One region of the Virgibacillus sp. CM-4 genome, then DNA from elsewhere that is predicted to be linked to it. Evidence: riboswitches for the same ligand, from Rfam matches in the RefSeq annotation. Region 1 holds a riboswitch; each other region holds the start of a gene.
The links. Region 1 has a riboswitch for thiamine pyrophosphate ahead of M948_RS31680 (YkoF family thiamine/hydroxymethylpyrimidine-binding protein). Riboswitches for the same ligand answer to the same signal wherever they lie in the genome.
Positions count from the first base shown of each region.

Region 2: another riboswitch for thiamine pyrophosphate. It lies ahead of M948_RS28230 (lipoate--protein ligase family protein); the one in region 1 lies ahead of M948_RS31680 (YkoF family thiamine/hydroxymethylpyrimidine-binding protein).
Region 3: another riboswitch for thiamine pyrophosphate. It lies ahead of M948_RS41285 (3-oxoacyl-ACP reductase); the one in region 1 lies ahead of M948_RS31680 (YkoF family thiamine/hydroxymethylpyrimidine-binding protein).
Region 4: another riboswitch for thiamine pyrophosphate. It lies ahead of M948_RS26785 (thiamine phosphate synthase); the one in region 1 lies ahead of M948_RS31680 (YkoF family thiamine/hydroxymethylpyrimidine-binding protein).

Region 1 is NZ_AUQA01000003.1:96,620-101,781, reverse strand. It holds gene yidC (membrane protein insertase YidC) at 1-388, opposite strand, end outside; gene M948_RS43190 (hypothetical protein) at 328-708, opposite strand; TPP riboswitch at 929-1,033, shown strand; gene M948_RS31680 (YkoF family thiamine/hydroxymethylpyrimidine-binding protein) at 1,130-1,744, shown strand; gene M948_RS31675 (ECF transporter S component) at 1,737-2,318, shown strand; gene M948_RS31670 (ABC transporter ATP-binding protein) at 2,315-3,994, shown strand; gene M948_RS31665 (energy-coupling factor transporter transmembrane component T family protein) at 3,969-4,754, shown strand; gene M948_RS42815 (DUF1540 domain-containing protein) at 4,944-5,099, opposite strand.
Region 2 is NZ_AUQA01000002.1:1,007,111-1,012,272, forward strand. It holds gene hprK (HPr(Ser) kinase/phosphatase) at 1-334, opposite strand, end outside; gene lipA (lipoyl synthase) at 433-1,377, opposite strand; gene M948_RS28230 (lipoate--protein ligase family protein) at 1,370-2,188, opposite strand; TPP riboswitch at 2,317-2,427, opposite strand; gene M948_RS28235 (PTS sugar transporter subunit IIB) at 2,531-2,833, opposite strand; gene M948_RS28240 (PTS lactose/cellobiose transporter subunit IIA) at 2,830-3,168, opposite strand; gene M948_RS28245 (PTS sugar transporter subunit IIC) at 3,171-4,460, opposite strand; gene M948_RS28250 (6-phospho-beta-glucosidase) at 4,462-5,162, opposite strand, start outside.
Region 3 is NZ_AUQA01000008.1:72,294-77,455, forward strand. It holds gene M948_RS41275 (hypothetical protein) at 1-248, shown strand, start outside; gene M948_RS41280 (LLM class flavin-dependent oxidoreductase) at 1,059-2,366, opposite strand; gene M948_RS41285 (3-oxoacyl-ACP reductase) at 2,444-3,196, opposite strand; TPP riboswitch at 3,339-3,439, opposite strand; gene M948_RS44075 (hypothetical protein) at 3,718-3,876, shown strand; gene M948_RS44080 (phosphatase PAP2 family protein) at 4,048-4,299, shown strand; gene M948_RS41295 (VOC family protein) at 4,687-5,064, opposite strand.
Region 4 is NZ_AUQA01000002.1:645,428-650,589, forward strand. It holds gene thiO (glycine oxidase ThiO) at 1-1,019, opposite strand, end outside; gene M948_RS26785 (thiamine phosphate synthase) at 1,003-1,617, opposite strand; TPP riboswitch at 1,711-1,822, opposite strand; gene M948_RS26790 (BCCT family transporter) at 1,967-3,505, opposite strand; gene M948_RS26795 (APC family permease) at 3,965-5,162, shown strand, end outside.

The DNA of each region.
Region 1 (5,162 bases):
ACGGGTTGAATTGATGCTCTTGATAAAGCTGCATCATTTCTTGTTGCATATTGGTTTTGGACTCTTGATCTGTTTTCCCTTTATATTTTTCTGTAATAGCGTCCATATCAGGCTTCATTTCATTCATTTTCTCTTTCATCTTAGCGCCGCTTTTTGTTTGTTTTAATGATAAAGGCATTAAGAGCAAACGAATAAGCACCGTTATTAAAATAATGGATAGACCATAATCCCCTCCAAATAACACAGCTACATATTTCATGAGCCCGGAGAATGGATTGTCAAAATGAAATAATCCACTATCTGCTTGGCACCCCGTTAAAAAAAAGATTAGAATGATACCGACAATGGCATATTTTTTAAGAAAAGTGAGTATAAATTGACCTTGCATTGTTTTCCTCCTCGTTGTAATAAATCTTTAAAAAACGAGAAGGACTGCTGGTCTGTATCATCGTCTGGTGAAGCGATACGCTTCGTCTTTTTAACTAACCATTGCAAGATTTCTGCACATTCTCCTAGCAGTTCCTGCATTGGCAATAATCTTACCCGCTGATTATGATATTCCCTCGTTAATACATTGTTATTTTCCATTATACTTCTAGCATCGATAGCTAGAAATTGATATGTCGTGACAATCGTCAATAATAGACTTAAATACAGTGATAGCGGAGATACATCATTAAAAAGTTCATTTAACAACTCAATCGTCATTTATACTCACCTCCTTTTCTTGCTTAAATCTTTCTTAATTATAACACAGCTTAAACCTATTCCTAAGCCTAATACCTGATTACCATGATTCAACATGACCTGAAAAATTTTCCTGGATTTTTTTAATTAGTTAAAAGACAAGATAAAATCTAACATATTTACAAATGATTCGAATTCAACTATTCTAATAGATGGACATATAAAAACTGCATATCTATTTTTATTGCACTAGGGGAGCTATTTTAAGATGGCTGAGAGGAAAATGATCTGACCCTTAGAACCCGATCTAGATAATACTAGCGTGGGGAAGTGCAGTCGTTCAATAAAATGGAAAAGGCATTGCCTTATCATATTATTTATGAAGACTGCATTCCCAAGAATGCAGTTTTTTTGTGTATGTATCGATAAGGAGGAGATTACGTTGAACAACCAACCGATCACATGTAGCACAAGTAGGATTGCAGGCTGTACATTTGCTATTTATCCAATGACGGATCAATTCGTAGATGTTATTACAGCTTCATTAAAGGAAGTTGATACATCGAAGGTTTGGATGAAAACGACAGATGTAGAAACCTGTGTCCGAGGGAGAATATCTCATGTTTTTGATGTAACGAAGGCGCTCTTTCTACATGCGGCAAACACTGGTCGTCATGTAGTTTTCAGTGGCACCTATTCCATCGGCTGTCCTGGAGATTCTGATGGAGATGTTTATTTATCAGAGGATGATGAGCGGTTAAATACCAAATTACTAAAACGAATGAGCCAGGAAGTAGCTGGAAAGTTTTCATTGTATCCGCTAGGAGGCGGAAATTATATGAATATGATTTATAACCAAATCGAAGAAATGAAATTACATGGTATTGATGTTTCTTCTATTCACTATGCAACACGACTAGATGGCGATGGTGAAAAGGTTTTTGATGGCCTTGAACGCGTATTTACCAACATGGAAAATTTAAAATCTTCACATACTGTTATGACAACCACGATTTCTGCCAACAGCCCTTCAAAGAAGGAGAAAATAAATGAATAACTGGAAGTTGAAAGAAATCATTGTGATGTCCGTACTTGCCGTCGTGTTCGGAATTGTTTATTTAGCATTTTTACCAGTTGGAAAACTCCTCGTATCCTTGCTAGGACCAATTGGTTACGATTTTATATTTGGAATCTGGTTTATCGTATCTATCATTGCTGCCTATATCATTCGCAAACCAGGAGCAGCGTTTTTATCAGAGACGATTGCTGCTACCGTCGAAATGTTGCTAGGAAACGCGATGGGCCCGATTATTATTATTACAGGAATGATTCAAGGGTTAGGAGCAGAGGCTGCCTTTGCTGCCACTCGATACAAGCGTTATTCCTTATGGGTCCTTATGCTGGCTGGTATTGGCGCCGCTATCTTTAGTTTTGTATGGGGTTACTTTAGATCCGGTTTTACCGCTCTTTCCACCCCTTATATTGTAAGTATGCTGGTCATCAGAATGATTAGTGGTGCCATTATTGCTGGCTTAATTGGGAAAACCATCAGCGATTCCCTTGCCAAAACGGGCGTACTTTCCAGTTTTGCTTTAGGAAAACAAATAAGAAAGGAACGTTCCGTATCATGATTAATGTTTCCGAACTTTCTCTTTGGTTTGATGGAAATGATGAAAAAGCAATTATCCAAACGCTAAGTTTCCAATTAAATAAAGGGGAAGCAATGCTATTACTAGGCCCAAGTGGAAGTGGCAAGAGTACACTGACACGTTGTTTAAATGGGATATACCCTCGAGAATTGGAAGGTATGCTCAAAGGCGATATCCATATATACGATCACTCCATTCGAGAGGCTCATCCTGGTACAATAAGTAAACAAGTAGGAGTCGTATTTCAGGACCCCGAAACGCAGTTCTGTATGTTAACGGTGGAAGATGAGATTGCTTTTGGACTAGAAAATATTCGCACACCTTCCAACGAAATAGAAGCAAAGATCGATGAGGCATTAGAATTGGTTCAATTAAGCTCGTATAAGCATGCTTCAATAAATACACTTTCTGGTGGACAAAAGCAAAAGTTAGCACTCGCTTGCGTACTTGCACTACAACCAAATTATCTTGTTCTCGATGAACCAACTGCTAATTTAGATCCAAAATCAACAAAGGAATTTATTCAAACAATAAGACATGTATGCAAAGAACAGCAGATCGGGCTTATCGTTATTGAACATCAACTGGAAGGCTGGATTACTTTTATCAACCGTGCATTTATCTTGTCCAAAACAGGCAAAGGTATCTATGATGGTCCTCTCGTTAAACTTATTGAAACAAATAGAGAAATGCTTCAGCAGCAAGGGATTAGGCTACCTAAAATAACTGATCTTGTACTTACAGCTACCAGACAAAACAAGGCAAGTTATAAGAAGATACCATTGTCAAACGAGGATGTGTTATCATCGGTCACTATGGATGCCAGCTTCTTAGAAAGAAACCGTGTAGAGATAGCAAAGCCACAGAAAAAGAACGTTATTCTCTCTGCATCGGATGTGAATCTTTATAAAAACCAGCAGCGAATTCTAAACCAATTAACTGTCCGTCTATACGATCAATCCTTTGTAGCAATCGTCGGACCGAATGGAAGCGGAAAAACAAGCATGACGCGTTTATTAAGTGGAATAGACCAACCTTCCAATGGTGATATTCGCTTATATCAACGTCCCCTTAATGAATGGCAGGAGAAAGATGTACGAAAACAAATTGGATACGTTTTTCAAAATCCTGAACATCAATTTATCACAGATACGGTTTATAACGAGATTGCCTTTAGTTTACGACTAGGCGGTGAGCATCGAGAAAGCGTGATTCAGGAACAAGTTCAGAACACGCTATCACATTGTGAATTACAGGGTTCGGGGCATCTGCATCCCTATTCATTAAGTCAAGGACAAAAACGAAGACTGAGTGTAGCAACAATGATTGTGGATGATCAACAGGTCCTTTTCTTAGATGAACCGACATTTGGACAAGATGCTGCCTCCACTGCGAAAATAATGGATCTGTTGGAGCAAAGACATAGACAAGGCACTACGATTATCATGGTTACACATGATATGGATCTGGTTGATAAGTACGCTGATCGTGTGCTTGTTTTAGAAAAAGGGGAAATTGTAGCTGATCAATCGCCTGATCAATTATGGAAACAAGAAAAGTCAGTAATTAAACGATGGCATTTAGATTATCCCAATCGAATTCAATTGAAACAACAAATGGAGGAGGATCGCCATGTGTTCGTTTCTAAATCAACTTAACCCCAGTTTGAAAGCAATTACAGTTGTTCTCTTAGTTTGTTTACTGACGTTTGTATTCGACCCTTTTACACCATTAATTTACTGCATGTTCACCGTAATGGTTACCATTATATGTGGAAAAGTAGCATGGAAATGGTACACGCTTTATTTCTCGGTTATTTTTTTATTATCCTTTGGCATGCTTTGGACAACCATTGCGTTTGCAGATCAACCAACGAATCCGGGTGTCACGATGCACATTCTATTTTGGGATTTACCAAAAGAAGATGTAACAGTAGCAGCCGCATTAACATTACGAATGCTCGCCTTTGCTTCTTTATCATTTATGTTTATTTTTACAACAAACATGGTTGATTTTATTTTGAGTGTCATGCAGCAGTTCAAGCTTCCACCTAAACTTGCTTATGGCGTATTAGCAGGGTACCGTTTTCTACCATTAATAAAAGAAGAATTAATTCAAATCCGATCAGCGCATCGTATTAGAGGAATCCATCGTGCTAATGGCATCAAAGGTTCCATTCAACAATATAAACGATTTGCTATCCCCTTGCTGGCCGGGGCTATACGAAAAGCGGAACGTACCGCAATAGCGATGGAGTCAAAAGGATTTAACGGGGATCGAGATCGTACGTTTTATCGTCAATTTACATTGAAATGGAAGGATTGGGGTTTTTTAGGCATGATGCTAATCGTATTTCTAATTACCGTACTCTTTTCCATGAAGTTAGGATATTTCAGTTGGTACAAGGGACAGTTCTAGGGGAGAAAAGGATATTCGTTTTAAATTCTTCTGCATTTGGCCGCTCAATAAGCGATTGTTTGGCTTCATTGTAGGGAGAAATCACCTTAGAAAAAATTAATGTATAAACATGAATGAAATTGATTATTATTATCAATAATAATCATATTAAAAGGGATAACCTACCAAGGTTATCCCCCCAAACAAATTTTAAGATTCTGGAACAAAGGTTTTACAGTCGGTTTCTTTACTGGTGGACGCCTGCTTACCTTTATGACTGACTACATAAATGGCATCTGCATTACATTTATTCCCATTGCTCCAATACACACAGTTATTCACTTCACAAAGTACATCTTTAGCCAACGTATCACACCTCCTTAATGTATTAGGATTAACAATTAGGAGGTGATTGATACTTTAGTCTCT
Region 2 (5,162 bases), on a different contig from region 1:
TTCGTAATAAAGGTATTCCCTCTTCTTTACAAAACTGCGTTAAATATGTCAGCCCAGCTTGCTCTGATGTAACGATAAAGCAAGGAGGGTGGTAATTTACAATATTACCAATTCGTAATCGTCGCTCCTCATGTGTCAGCTGATGTAAATACGTAATTTCTTTTCGTCCGAGCACTTGGACATGTTCCATCGGAAAAAAGTCAAAGTAGCCGATAAATTCTAACCCAGGGCGATGCGTTCTCGCCTTGGTAATGGATCGATCAAGTTGATCCTCTCCAGCCAATATTTCCAGATTGAATCTACCAGCTAGTTGTTTAATTGTTATTGACTTCATCTGTATACGCTCCATTTCTATTACAACTATAGCTTTTAACTATATTATGTTTCTATACGAAAAACAAGAAATGGAGGTTTCATAACGGATTGGAAATGTTAGAAAGTAAAATCTACTTCTTTTTTTTCCTGTTTTTCATAGCCTTTCATATAGTTAATTCGACGTTGCGCCGAGGCTTGGGTTACTTGTTCATCTGCATGATAAGAAGATCGAACCAATGGTCCAGCTTCACAATGTGAAAATCCTTTCTCAAGTGCAATTTGTTTTAACTCGGCAAACTCATCTGGATGGTAATAACGCTCAACATTCAAATGTTTTTTTGTTGGTTGTAAATACTGACCAATTGTCATAATATCGACTTTATGCGCTAAAAGATCATCCATTGCTTGAATGATTTCCGCTTTCTCCTCACCCAAACCAACCATAATACTAGATTTGGTCGGTGTTTTAGGAGCGATTTCCTTCACGCGTTCCAATAATTGAAGAGACCGATCATACATCGCTCTAGCTCTTACACGTTTTGTTAGCCTGCGTACCGTTTCAATATTATGATTAAAAATATCTGGTGCACTATCCATCAATGTATATAGACTCTCGTAGTCCCCTTTCATATCTGATGGTAGAATTTCAATCGTACATCCTGGGTTTTTTCTTCGAATTGCTCGTACCGTCTCAGCAAATACAGCCGCTCCCCCATCATTTAAATCATCACGTGCCACTGCTGTAACTACAACATGCCGTAGCCCCATAACGGTAACCGAATTAGCCACCCTTTCTGGCTCTCCCCAATCTAATTCATTTGGTAATCCAGTTTTTACAGCACAAAAGCGGCATCCTCTTGTACATGTATCTCCTAAGATCATAAACGTCGCAGTTTTACGTTCACTCCAACACTCATGTATATTTGGGCAGCGTGCTTCTTCACACACTGTATTCAGGCGATTTTCGCGCATTAATTTCTTTAATCCTCTGTAGGATTTATTCGTGTTTATTTTTGTTTTTAACCACTCCGGCTTTCGTATATATGTTTGATCTTTAGGCATGGGATACAACTCCTTTGATTGTATTATCTGTATATTTTCGTTCTGCTAGATCGTATACTTCATTCCATTGGCTTTTTGTTAATGTAAAAGGTTCAAGTTCAATATTCAATCCCTCTCCGAATCCTTCTAAAAAAGCTGTTTTAACCGTTTCATAGGAATGTTTCCTTTGCGTTACCTGATTAATCGTCGTAGCTTTTTTCCAAAATGCCTGTTTTTTTCTCTCCTTGACACGTTCAGAAGGAAATAAAAAAAGATCGAATAACATATCTACATTCATCGATATCGGAATCGAACCATGTTGGAGCAATACTCCTTTTTTTCTTGTCTGTGCATTACCAGATATCTTTTTGCCATCTGCAACCATTTCATAGAATGCGGGTCTCTCAAAACAAATACTACTCCGTTCTTTTGAAAACGATTCGGCATAATCAACTGGAATGTTTAAATTTTGATAGCCTCGTAGTATGCCTTTTGACAAATCATAGTACGCTTGACGAATCGATGAAGCAATTGCCGGATGTTGTTCAGATATTACAATACTATACGTTAGTTCATCATCATGCAGAACTGCACTGCCCCCAGTCATTCTCCGCACAAATTGACATTGATGGTTTTGAATACCTTCTACATCGATTTTTCCGTCTACTTTTTGAAAATGACCAATTGAAAGCGTGGGGGCTATCCATTGATAAAAACGTAATGTAGGCGGTATTTTTCCTTCATGATGCCAATTAAGTAATGCCTCATCTAATGCCATGTTAATGGCAGCATCATGAGGTACATTTTCTAAAAATCCCCATTTTTCTTGCACGAAAATCGCCTCCCATAAGAAGAATCTTTTCAACAAAGGCCTAACCGGAGGTGCACATGTATGAAAGAAAACCATGATACTTCCTCATAAAAAAGACTGCATTCGTCGTGAATGCAGTCAATAAAGTATCCCTATTGACCACACTTTCCCACGCAGGCATTATCCTGTTCGGGTACGAAGGGTCAAAACGATTCCTACGCTCTTCTCAGCTACTTTACATAGCTCCCCTAGTGTTGAAAAGATTCCATTTAGTTTTAATTTACCAACAAAATCAGCTTAACAAGCTTGCCATAAATTGTAAAGGCGCAATTTTTTTCGTACAACTTCATTTCTATTATTCTTCTATTTCTTTAAAGCGATGGCTTGATCTAAAACCTTATCTCCTTGGATCATGCCATAAGCTATTTGATCAATTACATCAACAGCGATTCCTTTTGGTTCCAACTGCTCTCTAATCTTCTTTTCTAAATAACGGACTTGTGGACCAATTAATACAACATCAAGATCATCCAGCTCGTTCTTTAATTGTGATTCTGCTACCGCATTAATCTCGGCCATTATATTTCTATCGTCAGCTGATTGTTTCATTTTTTTTACAAGCATGGAAGTCGACATCCCCGCAGAACAAACTAAAATAATCTTCATTTGTTTCCCTCCTCTAGGATTTGCATCTTTTCATACATATCAATCATTTCACTAGCTAAATCTTTTACTGTCATGGCGGTCATTAGATGGTCCTGTGCATGTATTAGAATGACGGAAACCTCTGTTTGGTTCCCTTCTGCTTCTTCCTGTAAAAATTTCGTTTGAATATGATGAGCTTCTGTAAATTCTTCATCCGCCTCTGCTATTTTTTGTCGTGCTTCAGCAAATTGATAAGATTTTGCTAAAGAAATAGCTTCCATTGCAGATGACCTTGCATTTCCAGCATGAAGTATAATCGAAAAGGATAGCATCTGTACATCTTCTTTTGTAGTCATGGTTATTCCCCCTTATTTCTCTTTAAGGTTCTTGCACCTGCTAAAATGAATGGAATATACATGATAACAGCCAGCACTAAATTAAATACTTGAAGCCCAATTCCACGCCAGCTACCGCCTGTTACTAGATAACCACTTAAAATTGGCGGTGTTGTCCATGGAAGAATTGCCACTGTTCTTGGCACTATACCAGTAGCTAATGCAATATAGGATGTAATCGTCAATGTTACAGGAATCAATATAAATGGAATTAACATCACAGGGTTTAATACAATTGGTAGTCCAAAAATAACCGGTTCATTAATGTTAAATAGCCCTGCTGGCGCTGATAACTTTGCAACTTGTCGATATGGATGGTTTCTCTCTCTACGTATTACAATAAAGACTGCAATTAACAATGCAATGGTCGTTCCTGATCCACCCATAAAAACAAATGAATCTAAGAATGGTTTTGTTACAATATTAGGTACGTCAAATGCTGACATACCGCTCTTAAATAAATCGAGATTTTGTTCAATCAGTGGCAAGTAGACCGGTTCAATTACTGATCCAATAATATTCGTCCCATGTAAACCAAAGAACCATAATAAGTGATTAAGAAAGGATACAACCATTGCTGCGGGCAAAGTATTCCCCAAACCTTGTAACGGTTCTTGAATTGCATTAAAGATAACTTCAAAAATACTTTGCTCTGCGAACACATTCATTAATGCCTGGAAAAAACCTAGAATAATTAAAATGATCACCGCAGGTACTAATGCTTTGAAGGAGCGTGTAACCCCGTCTGGAACACCTTCTGGCATTTTAATAGTCAAATTCGAATTTATCAATATTCTGAAAAGTTCTGTGACAAGAAGCGCTATAATAATTCCAACAAATAGTCCTTGCGTACCTAACCATGCTGCGGTTAAACCAGCGCCATCCTCTGTCCAAGGGACTAGCATAATAAAACCGGCAGCTGATATGAGACCAGCAGATAGCCCATCTACGTCATAAGACTTAGCTAAATTATAAGCTATAGAAAAGGATACTAAAAGACCTAATATAGCAAAAGTACCGTTCCAAATACTCCCCCCGACTGTTTGCCAATTGCCATCACCAAAGATTCCATTCATCCATTCAACAAAATTAAAGTTGCCAAATGGCGGAAAATTATTAATTAAAATAGCAAGTGACCCAACGATAATTAATGGCATGATCGCAACGAACCCGTCTCGGACAGCTACTAGATGTCGCTGTGATCCAATACGTCCAGCAATTTCAATGAACTTTTGCATAAATTTACTGTTCATCTTAAATCCCCCTTGAATTAAATTGTGGCAAATATGCTTGATGTGCTTCCAATAACTCATCCAGCACATCCTTGCTTCTCTTTTCATCAGCAAGTAATGGATTCATCACCATTGCTGTGTATGCATCGTTGTAGTTCCCAGTGATACTTGCTTGAATAACTAGTTCCTCAAAGGCCTTCATTTGATAAATATGACCTTTAACCGAAAGTGGTAAATGCCCAACAGCAATTGGTTTTGGTCCATTTTTAGTAATAATGCAATTAACTTCAATAACAGCATCTTCTGGCAAATCGGGTATTGCTCCATGGTTCCATGTGTTTACCGTCTGAATATCCTGTTTATTATTATAAATGGAGTCCATTAAACTACATGCTACATCGCTATAAAAAGCTCCACCACGTTCTTCAAGTTCCTTTGGCTTCTCATATAACGACGGGTTTTTATAAATCTCAAAAAGAGATCCTTCCAAATCCTGAACTACCTCGGCTCGTGTGCCATTTTCTTTAAACGCTTTCAAGTCTTTTTTTAGAACATCCGCCGTTTGAAAATAATATTGATGATATGGATTCGGAAGTAGACCCGTAGCTTCTATAAACGTCTTGGTCCAGCCTAAATTAACAATATTTGCTGGTGAATAGTCAAGGTCGTGGGTCACTTTTTCTAATACTTCATTCGTTCGATCTTCTCCATTAACAAGGACCT
Region 3 (5,162 bases), on a different contig from region 1:
TCAAGGGCGATATCAACGGTCAAGATATACAAATTGAAGAAAATTGGAGCAAAGAGATTGAAGTGAAACTAGACAAAATACATATCGCTACCCTAAAAACAAGCGACCTCACATTTAGAACAACCATACTCTTTGAAGATAATATTCTTGAATCAACTATCCACTTTGCTGTAACAGTATTGATGTACTTTATGTACAAGATTTATAAAAATGAATCTGAATTTATTGAAAGCATCTTATTTGATTAAAATTGAAACGAGTATAACTCAGTCTTGAAATCGAGACTTCTGAAGCGTTCGTATTAAGCGAGTAGTGAGTCCTTCTAATTAGGTCCAGATTTTTGAAAATCAAGGTATATACTATAACAATAGTAATGTATTTGCCACTCTTATGAAGTTGAAAGTTGAAATTAAAAAATAAAACTCGAACAGTTATTACATTTGTATATAGTTTGCTTATTTTTGCTATTGGTATCTTTCGAATTCTTACTGTATCACTATCTTCAACACCTTTGTTTGTAGCGTATATTTTCGTAATTGTAGGTTTTATCGTATTTATTGTAAACGAGATAATACTAAGAAAGTTGCTATCTAGCCAAAGCATTGGGATACTTAAAGAGTACAGACGAGAACTCAACAGAAGTGAAAAAGTTAATGCTAAGACAAAGAGGAACAGGACGCCAGTTAAAAGGCGTTCTTTTTTAATCGCAATTAGTTTTTGAGCGAGAATATGTTTCACAATATGAAATTATTTCCATACAAATTAATTTACTATTCTCTTAATAGGATTATACTACTAACTTGATTATTTTACTAGATAAAAAGGCACCTGTTTTTACCAACAAATGCCTTTTTGTAACAAAAACTAGATCAATTCGTATGAACAGGCTTATTGCCATGAGGACATTGATACGACTATGAAAGTTTATACGTATCTTACCGATAAAATGAAAAAGGATGCTTCCGAAAAAATATCAGAATCTTTACGGAAATCCTCGAAAAAAATATTATTGTGACATCTTACCTCTTCAACTAGTACAGTCATTTTATAATAATTTATTATGTTAATCCTAAATGTTCACGGAAGGTGTGACCTTCATATTTCCTTCTAAAAATACCCCTTCTTTGCATTTCAGGAACAATTAGTTCAACAAAATCTTCTAAACTACCGGGTAATGTAGGAGGCATAAGATTAAATCCGTCAGCCACACCAGCTTCAAACCAGACTTCCATCTGATCCACAATTTCGTCGGGTGTGCCTATCAGCGTGTAATGTCCACCGCCTGCATTAAGATATCCTAATAATTCTCTTACTGTAGGTTGTGTATCATTAATAATTTCTAGTATTGTTTCATAACGTCCAACTGGACCAGTGAATTCTTCTACTGGGGGTAATTGAGGTACTTCTTTATCAATCTCCCAATTCATGCAGTCTTGCTGAATAAAGAAACTCAACCGCTTTAGGGCTGTTTCAAGAGGTAATTGCTCATCTAATGCTGCTTTTTTGGCTAAAGCTTCTTCATGAGTATGACCTACATAGGTTACTAAGCCAGGAAATATTTTAATATGTCTATTACTGTCTTGGCTTTGTTTAACTTGTTCGACTAATTTGTCGCGAAATTTTTCTGCTTGCTTTAAGTTCCACGACACTGAATAGACTGCATCGGCATATTTTGCGGCTAATGCAATGCCTTGTTTAGATGCCCCAGCTTGCATTGATACTGGTTTGCCTTGCGGACTTTTTGGCGTAGTGGATGGACCATACACTTTAAAATAGGTACCATCGTGTTTAAAAGGCTGAATATTTGAAGGATTTATCAATTTTCTTTTTTCTCGATGATGAAGAAACTCACCGCTGTCCCATGAAAGAAATAACTTATTCATTAAAGCAGCAAATTCATCTGCCTTTTCATAGCGTTTGTCATGGGAAGGTAGTTCTTCCATACTGTGATTTAACGCCTCTAAATCAGTCATGGACGTAACGAGATTCCAACCAACACGTCCTTTTGTAATATGATCTAAACTTAATAATTGTCGTGAAGCTGTGAAAGGATTAGAAAAAGTACTTGAAATTGTTGAAACTAATCCCACATGATTTGTCACTTGAGAAATAGCGGTTAAATTGACTACTGGATCAAACCAAAATGCTGGCATATCACTAGAATCTTTACCTTGAAATGATTGATTATCAGCAAAGAATACTGCATCAAAATAACCTTTTTCCGCTAACTGTGCTAATGTTTGATAATAAGAAATGTCTCCAATACGTTCAACGCTTGAGTCAGGCATTAACCAAGCAGCTTGATGGTGTCCACAACCATACAGCAAAACACCTAAGTGTAGTTGTTTTTCTTTCGTTTCTGTCATTTTTTACACCTCAAGATAATTATTAATTGTCTTGTATACTTCTTTTTTTGAAAGATTATCTATGGTAATTTAAGCTATTAGTTCATTGTCAAACCGCCATCTACTGTGAAATTTTGACCTGTAATACCGTTCGCTTTTTCCGATGATAAATAAGCGACCATATCGGCTACATCTTGAGGTGTGGTCACCTTCTTCAATGGCGTTGTTTGAGCAATTAAATCGAATACTTCTGGTGTTGTAACACCACTGGCGTTAGTCGTTTTTAATAATCCACCTGAAACTACATTCGCTTTTATACCATATAATCCTAATTCAGAAGCGATATTACGTGTGAAACCTATTAATCCAGCTTTAGCTGTTGTATATTCATGGTAGGGTACAACAGGATTTTGATATAAATTAGTACCTATACCTATAATACTTCCATTTTGTCGTTCAATAAATTGAGGTATGACACTTTGAACTACATTAAATGCTGCTTTTAAAGTACCATCTAGTTGTTTTTGATAATCATCCCAAGTGAGTTCTGTGAAGGGTTTCTGTTTGTTTGGATCAAATTTAAAGTCTACTAATGCATTGTTGACTACAACATCGATTTGACCAAAATATTCCGTTGCTTTTTTTATCAATTTATCTACTTCTTCACGATTTGTTACATCAGCCCGAATTGCAATAGCATTCTCCTTTCCAATCTTAGAAACGAGCTTCTCAGCAGCATCTTTGCTTTGATAGTAATTGATAACCACTTGAAATCCCTGTTGTGCTAATGTCTTTGCAATAGTTGCCCCTAAACCTCTACTACTACCTGTTACTAACACTGTTCTAGTCATCATAACAACCCCTATATTTTTAATTTTGATGAAATTTATAATAAATTATAATAGAACAAAAAATACGCACCCTTCCATCAGGAAAGTTGCGTAAAACAATTAACTACATATTAAAATAAGGCACAATTCGCTCTTTAAGTATGTATTAGAGTTTACACTTTCCTACGCTAGTTTCAGCTAGTTCAGGTTCAAAGGGTTTGAGGTAATACTCATCTCAGTTAAATAACACCCCTAGTGCATATAATTAATTTATATTAAATGTTATAGTTTTAAAAAATTTATGTCAAGGATATATGGTTAGTTAAAGTATTTCTATAACTTTGTTATTCTAAAATGGTGAATCTGTACATATAACATAAATTTCTCCTCCAAACCCCCCTCCTCCAACGGAGAGGACTTTTTATTATAATATAGTATATAATTGCCTTACAAAAGTGAAAGCGAAATATAAAAAATTCCAATTTATTACATTATAGAATACATATATACTTTTCTTCAGTTAAGATAAGGAGGAAAAGTATTTGAGTATAAGTGAAATGAATATTGACTTGTTTAGAATGGTGAATAATCTAGGTAAGGATCTCACGTATCTTAATCCTACTATAGTGTTCGTTGCTGAATATATGGTATTTTTATTAGCCCTAGGTCATAGCTTTTTGGTTTACAAGAAGCAAAAATAATCGAATGATGATTATTTGCGGTTACTTATTAGCCGAAATAATCGGAAAAATTTCCGGAATAATATATTCAAATGATCCACCTTTTGAGGAATTATCTCATGTGAATCATCTAATAGATCACGAAATAGATAATTCTTTTCCAAGTGACCACACTATATTATTCTTTTCATTTTGTATAACTTTCTTCTTAAAAAGAGATCGAGAATATTTTGGATTATAATAGCGATATTCGTAGGACTTTCACGTATTTGGGCTGGTGTTCATTATCCAGCTGATGTCATTGTTGGAGCAGCTATAAGTATTTTAGTCGCAGTCTTTGTTTACAAAGTGGTACCTAAGTTAAATGTTGTGCGTAAGCTAATAGCTATTTATGAAAAAGGTGAACAAACAGTCCTGAATAAAAGTAGATCAAAAGAAAATTGATTTTGATATTGAAACTACAAAACAAATTCATACTACAGTTGCAGTTCGAAAAAAGATTCAGTAATGTTTGGAAACCTTATGAAAAATGCCCTCAAAATAAGGTCAAAAAGGGTCATGAGACAAACTCATGACCTATAAACCCTTATTTTTTAAGGAGTCCTGGGTGATTATGGCATCATGCCACCCATCTTTGAGGGGGTATTTTATCAAATATATGATAGCAAAAATGGCATTTATTAATATAAAGAATGTTTTCTTACCGAAATTAAATTTTTTATTAGCCTTTATTTCAATTCCGTATACTATGTTTCTCAAGGTGCTTTCTAGCGCCCGTTGATTGAATAGTCTTCTTCTTCTATTAGCTAGTATTGTTTATGTAAACATACATCATTTAGAAGTAATTCTTAAAAAGTACCCATCTGGATCAGTAATCTTAAACCCTCTCATATCCCAGAGGTATTTTTCCACATCAACTTCAATTGGGTAGTTACTATCAAGACATCGCTGATACACTTTTTCCAATTCATCTACAACAATAATTAATTCAAAACCATTTCCTTTAACGTCACTTTTAGCTTTACTGTTAAAAAAATGAACATCCTCTAGGATTGATTCGGAAGCAATTAACAATGAAAAGCAATCGTAGTTGAAACGACCTGAACGTTCATTTCTGCCGTAGAGTTCTAGTCCAATAATATCTTGATAGAATTTTAAGGATCGCTCAATATCCTTTACATACAACTCAACTCTAAAAAGTACACTCATACCTCATCACCGCTCCCTAACGCTACTCAAGAATCTGCCCCTTTGATTCAATATTGGCGCTTATTAAGTATAAATGTCCGATTCTGGAATATCCTATT
Region 4 (5,162 bases), on a different contig from region 1:
TTCCCTGTAGCTGGAGCAAGAAGAATACCATTCCGGTAATGACCGGTGGCAAAATACAAATTAGAAACATCGGGATGCTCCTCAATGATTGGTCTGCCATCTTTGGTACCTGGACGCACGCCAGTCCAACAGCTATGCAATTCTTCCTGCTGAAGGGATGGGAACAACCTAAATAGGCGATTCATTAACTCAAAAATGCCTCCTGTTGACGTATAGCTACTGCTATCGTAGTGATAACTAGTTGCTCCAATAATGTAGCGTCCATCTCGTTTTGGCACCAAATACAAATTGTGAAAAAATAATGTCTGCTCAATAGAGGGATCGCTTGGCTTGATGGCAAAACATTCTCCTTTTGTCGGGATCATCGGATTCTTTAAACCTGTTGCTTCAAACCACTTCCCACTATTCGCACCAGCCGCAACAACCACATGATCCGCTGAGATACCACCGTTCTCGAATTGGATATGAAAAACATCACGGACACGATCTATATTCGCAACGCGACAATTCTCGATTACTTGGCTGCCCATTCCTAAAGACGCCTGTTTAAAAGCTTCACATACAGCCAAAGGTTCCACATTCCCATCTTGCTGCATGTACAATCCTCCTACAGCATGCGTTAATGCTGATGTTCGTTGCCTAATCCCTCCCCCATCCAACCATTCCAAGCCTTCAAATGCCTTTTGTTTTGCTTGCAGTCTTTGCTTCTGTTCTTCATTCGTAGCTATCTCGAGCATACCGTTGGTGGAAAGCTGGATATCAATCCCTGATAACGAAAATAGTTCGTCGCTTAGAGATGCATACATATTTCTACTTGCTTGGCAAAATTGATAATACGTACCTTGCTGATCATTTTCTGTATGCACCCCAAGCATGCCCGCAGAAGCTTGTGTAGTTTTTCTTCCAATTCTATTTTGTTCAATTACCGTCGTTGCAACCCCACTTCTACTTAAATAGTAAGCAACGGATTGCCCAATAACGCCTCCACCTATAATCACTACATCAACGTGTTCCTTCATATCCGTTCACCTCCTTTCGAAATGACTTTACTGCTTCTAATGGATCAGTATGGCTGAAGATACCTGACATCACAGCAACCCCACCTGCCTTTGCTTGATATATATCATTTACCTTCCCGGTTGTAATTCCACCAATTGCATATACGGGAATATTCAATGCTTTCGCGACTGTCGCTAATTGTTTTACTCCCCTTGGCTTTACTCCCTTTTTGCTCGCTGTTGAAAAGACATGCCCATACAAAACATAAGCAGCGCCTACCTGCTCTGCCCTCTTGGCTACTTCAAGGGAGTGCGTCGATACACCAATTTGTAAACAAGGGTATTTTTTTTGGAGGCAGTCTACCTCTGGCAATCTATTTTCCGGAAGATGAAGCGTTGGTACAGCTGTCTCCTTAGGTAGAATCTGGTGGACATGAATAATTAGTTTTTCTGCTGGAAGACCTTGTGCAAGTAGTCGTTGAACGAACAAAGAATAGCCACTCTTGGTCATCTGTTTTTCTCTTAACATGATAGCGTCAACATATGGACTAATGCCCATTATTACCTGGAAAAGACGCGCTTCCTTCTGTGAACCACTCGTCACCGCAATTAATTTCATAACTCCCTTCTCCTTTTCATTAAAAAATGCCACTTTTCCAGCAAAGGAAAAGTGGCATGAATCGTTCAGCATATTCAATAATATCGTCGATACACACTAGTCATGTCACTTTCCTCCGCTGGTTCTTACCCCAGTTCAGGTTCAAAGGGTCTCCATGTCTCACATGTATCTCAGCCATTACGTAAAGGCACCCCTAGTGAAGCGTAATTTAATTATTTAATAGACATTTGTCTATAAAATACATGATTTTGGACTATTCGTCTACCAAAAACGACCAATTTTCTATTCTTCTTTCTGTTCTTTTATAAAAAAAGGAGCTGACTTAAAAACCAGCTCCTTCAAATCTGTGCTATTTGGTATAGCGTTGTTTCTCATCAATCTTTTGTTCTTTCGCAAGTTCACGACTTGCACGCGGAGCTGTCCAGAATGTGGTTAACATGAGTAAGGATACTGGCACAGCCGTAACGACGATAAAGGATTGCAACGATCCAACACTATCCTCACCAATAGTGATGAGTACAGTTGCGACAAGTCCCATAAGAATCGCCCAAAATACACGTAAGAATTTAGATGGATCTCCGTTGCCTGTGATCGCCATCGAAATAGTTAATGACATTGAATCGGTAGTTGTTAGAACAAATACAATCGTTGCCACTAAAAAGAAGAAACCGATAATTGTACCAAGCGGTAACTGTTCGGCGATAGCAATCATTGCTGCTGGAGGTCCAGCACTATTTAAGGCTTCAGAAACGGCACCAGGGTTATTCATTTCAGCAAAAATCCCTGTTCCACCAACGACAGTAAACCAGAATGTTGTTACTACAGGAGCAATTACCGCAACAGCAGTCACAAGCTCACGAATTGTACGTCCACGTGAAATACGACTAACAAACATGGCCATCATTGGACCATAGCCGATGAACCAGGCAAAGAAAAAGACGGTCCATAAGCCAAGCCAAGCTCCGTCTCCACGGAACGTATTCAAGGTTAGAAAGTCTTGAACATATAATCCAAATGATTGCACATACGAATCAAAAATGAATAGTGCTGGTCCTAGGATAAGGACGGCCACCATTAAACAAACTGCCAGTATAATATTATAGCTGCTTAATATTTGAATTCCTTTATGAATCCCTGTCGCAGCAGAAATCCCAGCTGCTAGAACAATGACGATAACAATAAGACATTGCACAGCTAAATTATTTGGTACACCGAACAATGCACTTAATCCGTAACCTGCTTGTAATCCAAGGAATCCAATTGGACCAATCGTACCAGCTGCCACTGACACAATCGAAAAGGCATCAACAAACGTACCAAGTGCACTTTTTCTCATAATTTTATCCCCAAATATCGGATAAAGCAACGATCTCGGCTTTAATGGTGCGTTCCGATGATAATGGGAGTACATGAGTACAATCGTACCTAATGTTCCTAAAATTGCCCATGAGACAAATCCCCAATCGACAAAACTTGCTGCAAGTGCAGGTACTACTGCTTCAGCAGTGCCAGCTTCAATTCCTGAGAAATGTGGCGGTACGGTTAAAAAGTGACTTAACGGCTCAGCAGCAGCCCAGAAGACACCACCCGCCGCTAGCAGCGTACACATGATAATCGAGATCCACTTGAACGTTCCGATCTCTGGCTTTTCTAATTTTCCTAATCGAATCTTCCCAAATTTGGAATAGCCTAGTATTAATGCAATAACTAAAGTCCCAACCATCAGAACTTGATAGATGGAGCCGAAATAGGTTACCGACCAGTTAAACATCGTATTAACTGTATTTGTAACCATTTCCTGGTTTATTAATGCAAGAATCACAAAGGCAAGTAGCGCCCCTCCACTTAGAAAAAGAACTGGCTTATCTATGGTTTGATCTTGCTTCATTCTATTCTTCAACAATCTGCTCCTCTCAATTCCATACAAAAAAATCTCACATAACCATCTACTGACTTTTCTTATGTTTACCTTTTTCGTCAGTTGTATGTGAGATTTAATAAGCATTTTAAATTAACATACAGCGTTTAAGGATACATTTTTTCTAAAAACCTGTCAAGTCAAGTGAATAAGAACTGCGTTCATAAGCGTCAAATAGGACTGACCAGGTGGGCATGTAAACGTCAGAACTCTTCTGTTTTGAGCAGTCTTTTCTCTTGAGTTGGAGCAGTGCTCTCTCCAGTTGGGGCTGGTCTCTCCTTTATATCTATAATTTTTAAACATTAACCTTATTATTTTTTGTAATGATTAAATTTTCAGAATATAATTGTATTCAGCTTTTTTGCATGCTTTAATAATACTAATACCCACTTAAGTTAAGCGCTTACAAAATTCGGGAGGAGAATAATGATGACCGAGCGTAAACAATTGAACAAAACATTAAAACCACATTGGGTGTGGGCAATTGCTTTTGGATCTGCTATTGGTTGGGGGGCATTTGTCTTGCCAGTAGATTGGATGTCATTGGCAGGACCATTAGGAGTTATTCTTGGATTTATAATTGGAGCAGTTTTAATGATTATTATAGGAGTTAGCTATGGTTTCTTAGTTGAAAAGCTACCGGTATCCGGAGGTGAATTTGCTTATGCTTATTACGGTTTAGGTAGGTATCACGCATTTTTATGCGGCTGGTTTTTAACACTAGGGTATATGTCTATTGTTGCCTTAAATGCCTCTGCACTCGCACTTTTAGGGAAATTTGTATTACCGTCTATTATTGAGCAGGGCTATATGTACAGTATTGCTGAGTGGGAGGTATATACTGGAGAGGTTATTCTTGCTTGTCTTGCTTTGATTGTCTTTGCATTTCTTAACATACGTGGTGCAAGTCTATCAGGCTTTTCTCAATTTATCTTTTGCATAGCATTAATAGGTGGTGTTATCGTTTTAGTAATATCTATGGTGCTTCACCCTTCAAGTTCTTTCTCATATCTGCAGCCTCTCTTTAAACCTGAAATAGGTGCATTATCATCAATTCTTGCGATTGTTGCAATAGCTCCCTGGGCGTATATTGGCTTCGATAACATACCACAAGCAGCCGAGGAATTTGATTTTCCTCCTAAGAAATCCTTTAAGATTATAGTTATTGCATTAATTTGTGCTAGTATAACTTATTCATTAACTATTATTGCTTCCGGTGTCGGCCAGTCTTGGACTAGCGCTGTAGAAGCTGGTTCTGCTTGGGGGACAGGTGCTATCATTGAAAATACTTATGGTGCAGTCGGGGTTATCTTATTATCCTTTGCGCTCATGATGGGAGTATTTACCGGATTAAATGGATTTTACATGTCAACAAGCCGCCTATTATTTGCGATGGGAAGAGCCAAAGTGCTACCGAGCGCTTTTGGAAGATTGCATCCGAAACATAATACACCACACATAGGTATCCTATTTACACTTGTCATTACCTTACTTGCCCCATTCTTTGGCCGAGAAGCTTTATTATGGGTCGTTGACATGTCAGCATTAGGAGTGACAATCGCCTACTTCTACGCCTGTTTCGTAGCATATCGACTTTTTAAATGGTCTGATAGAACCTCTCTGCATA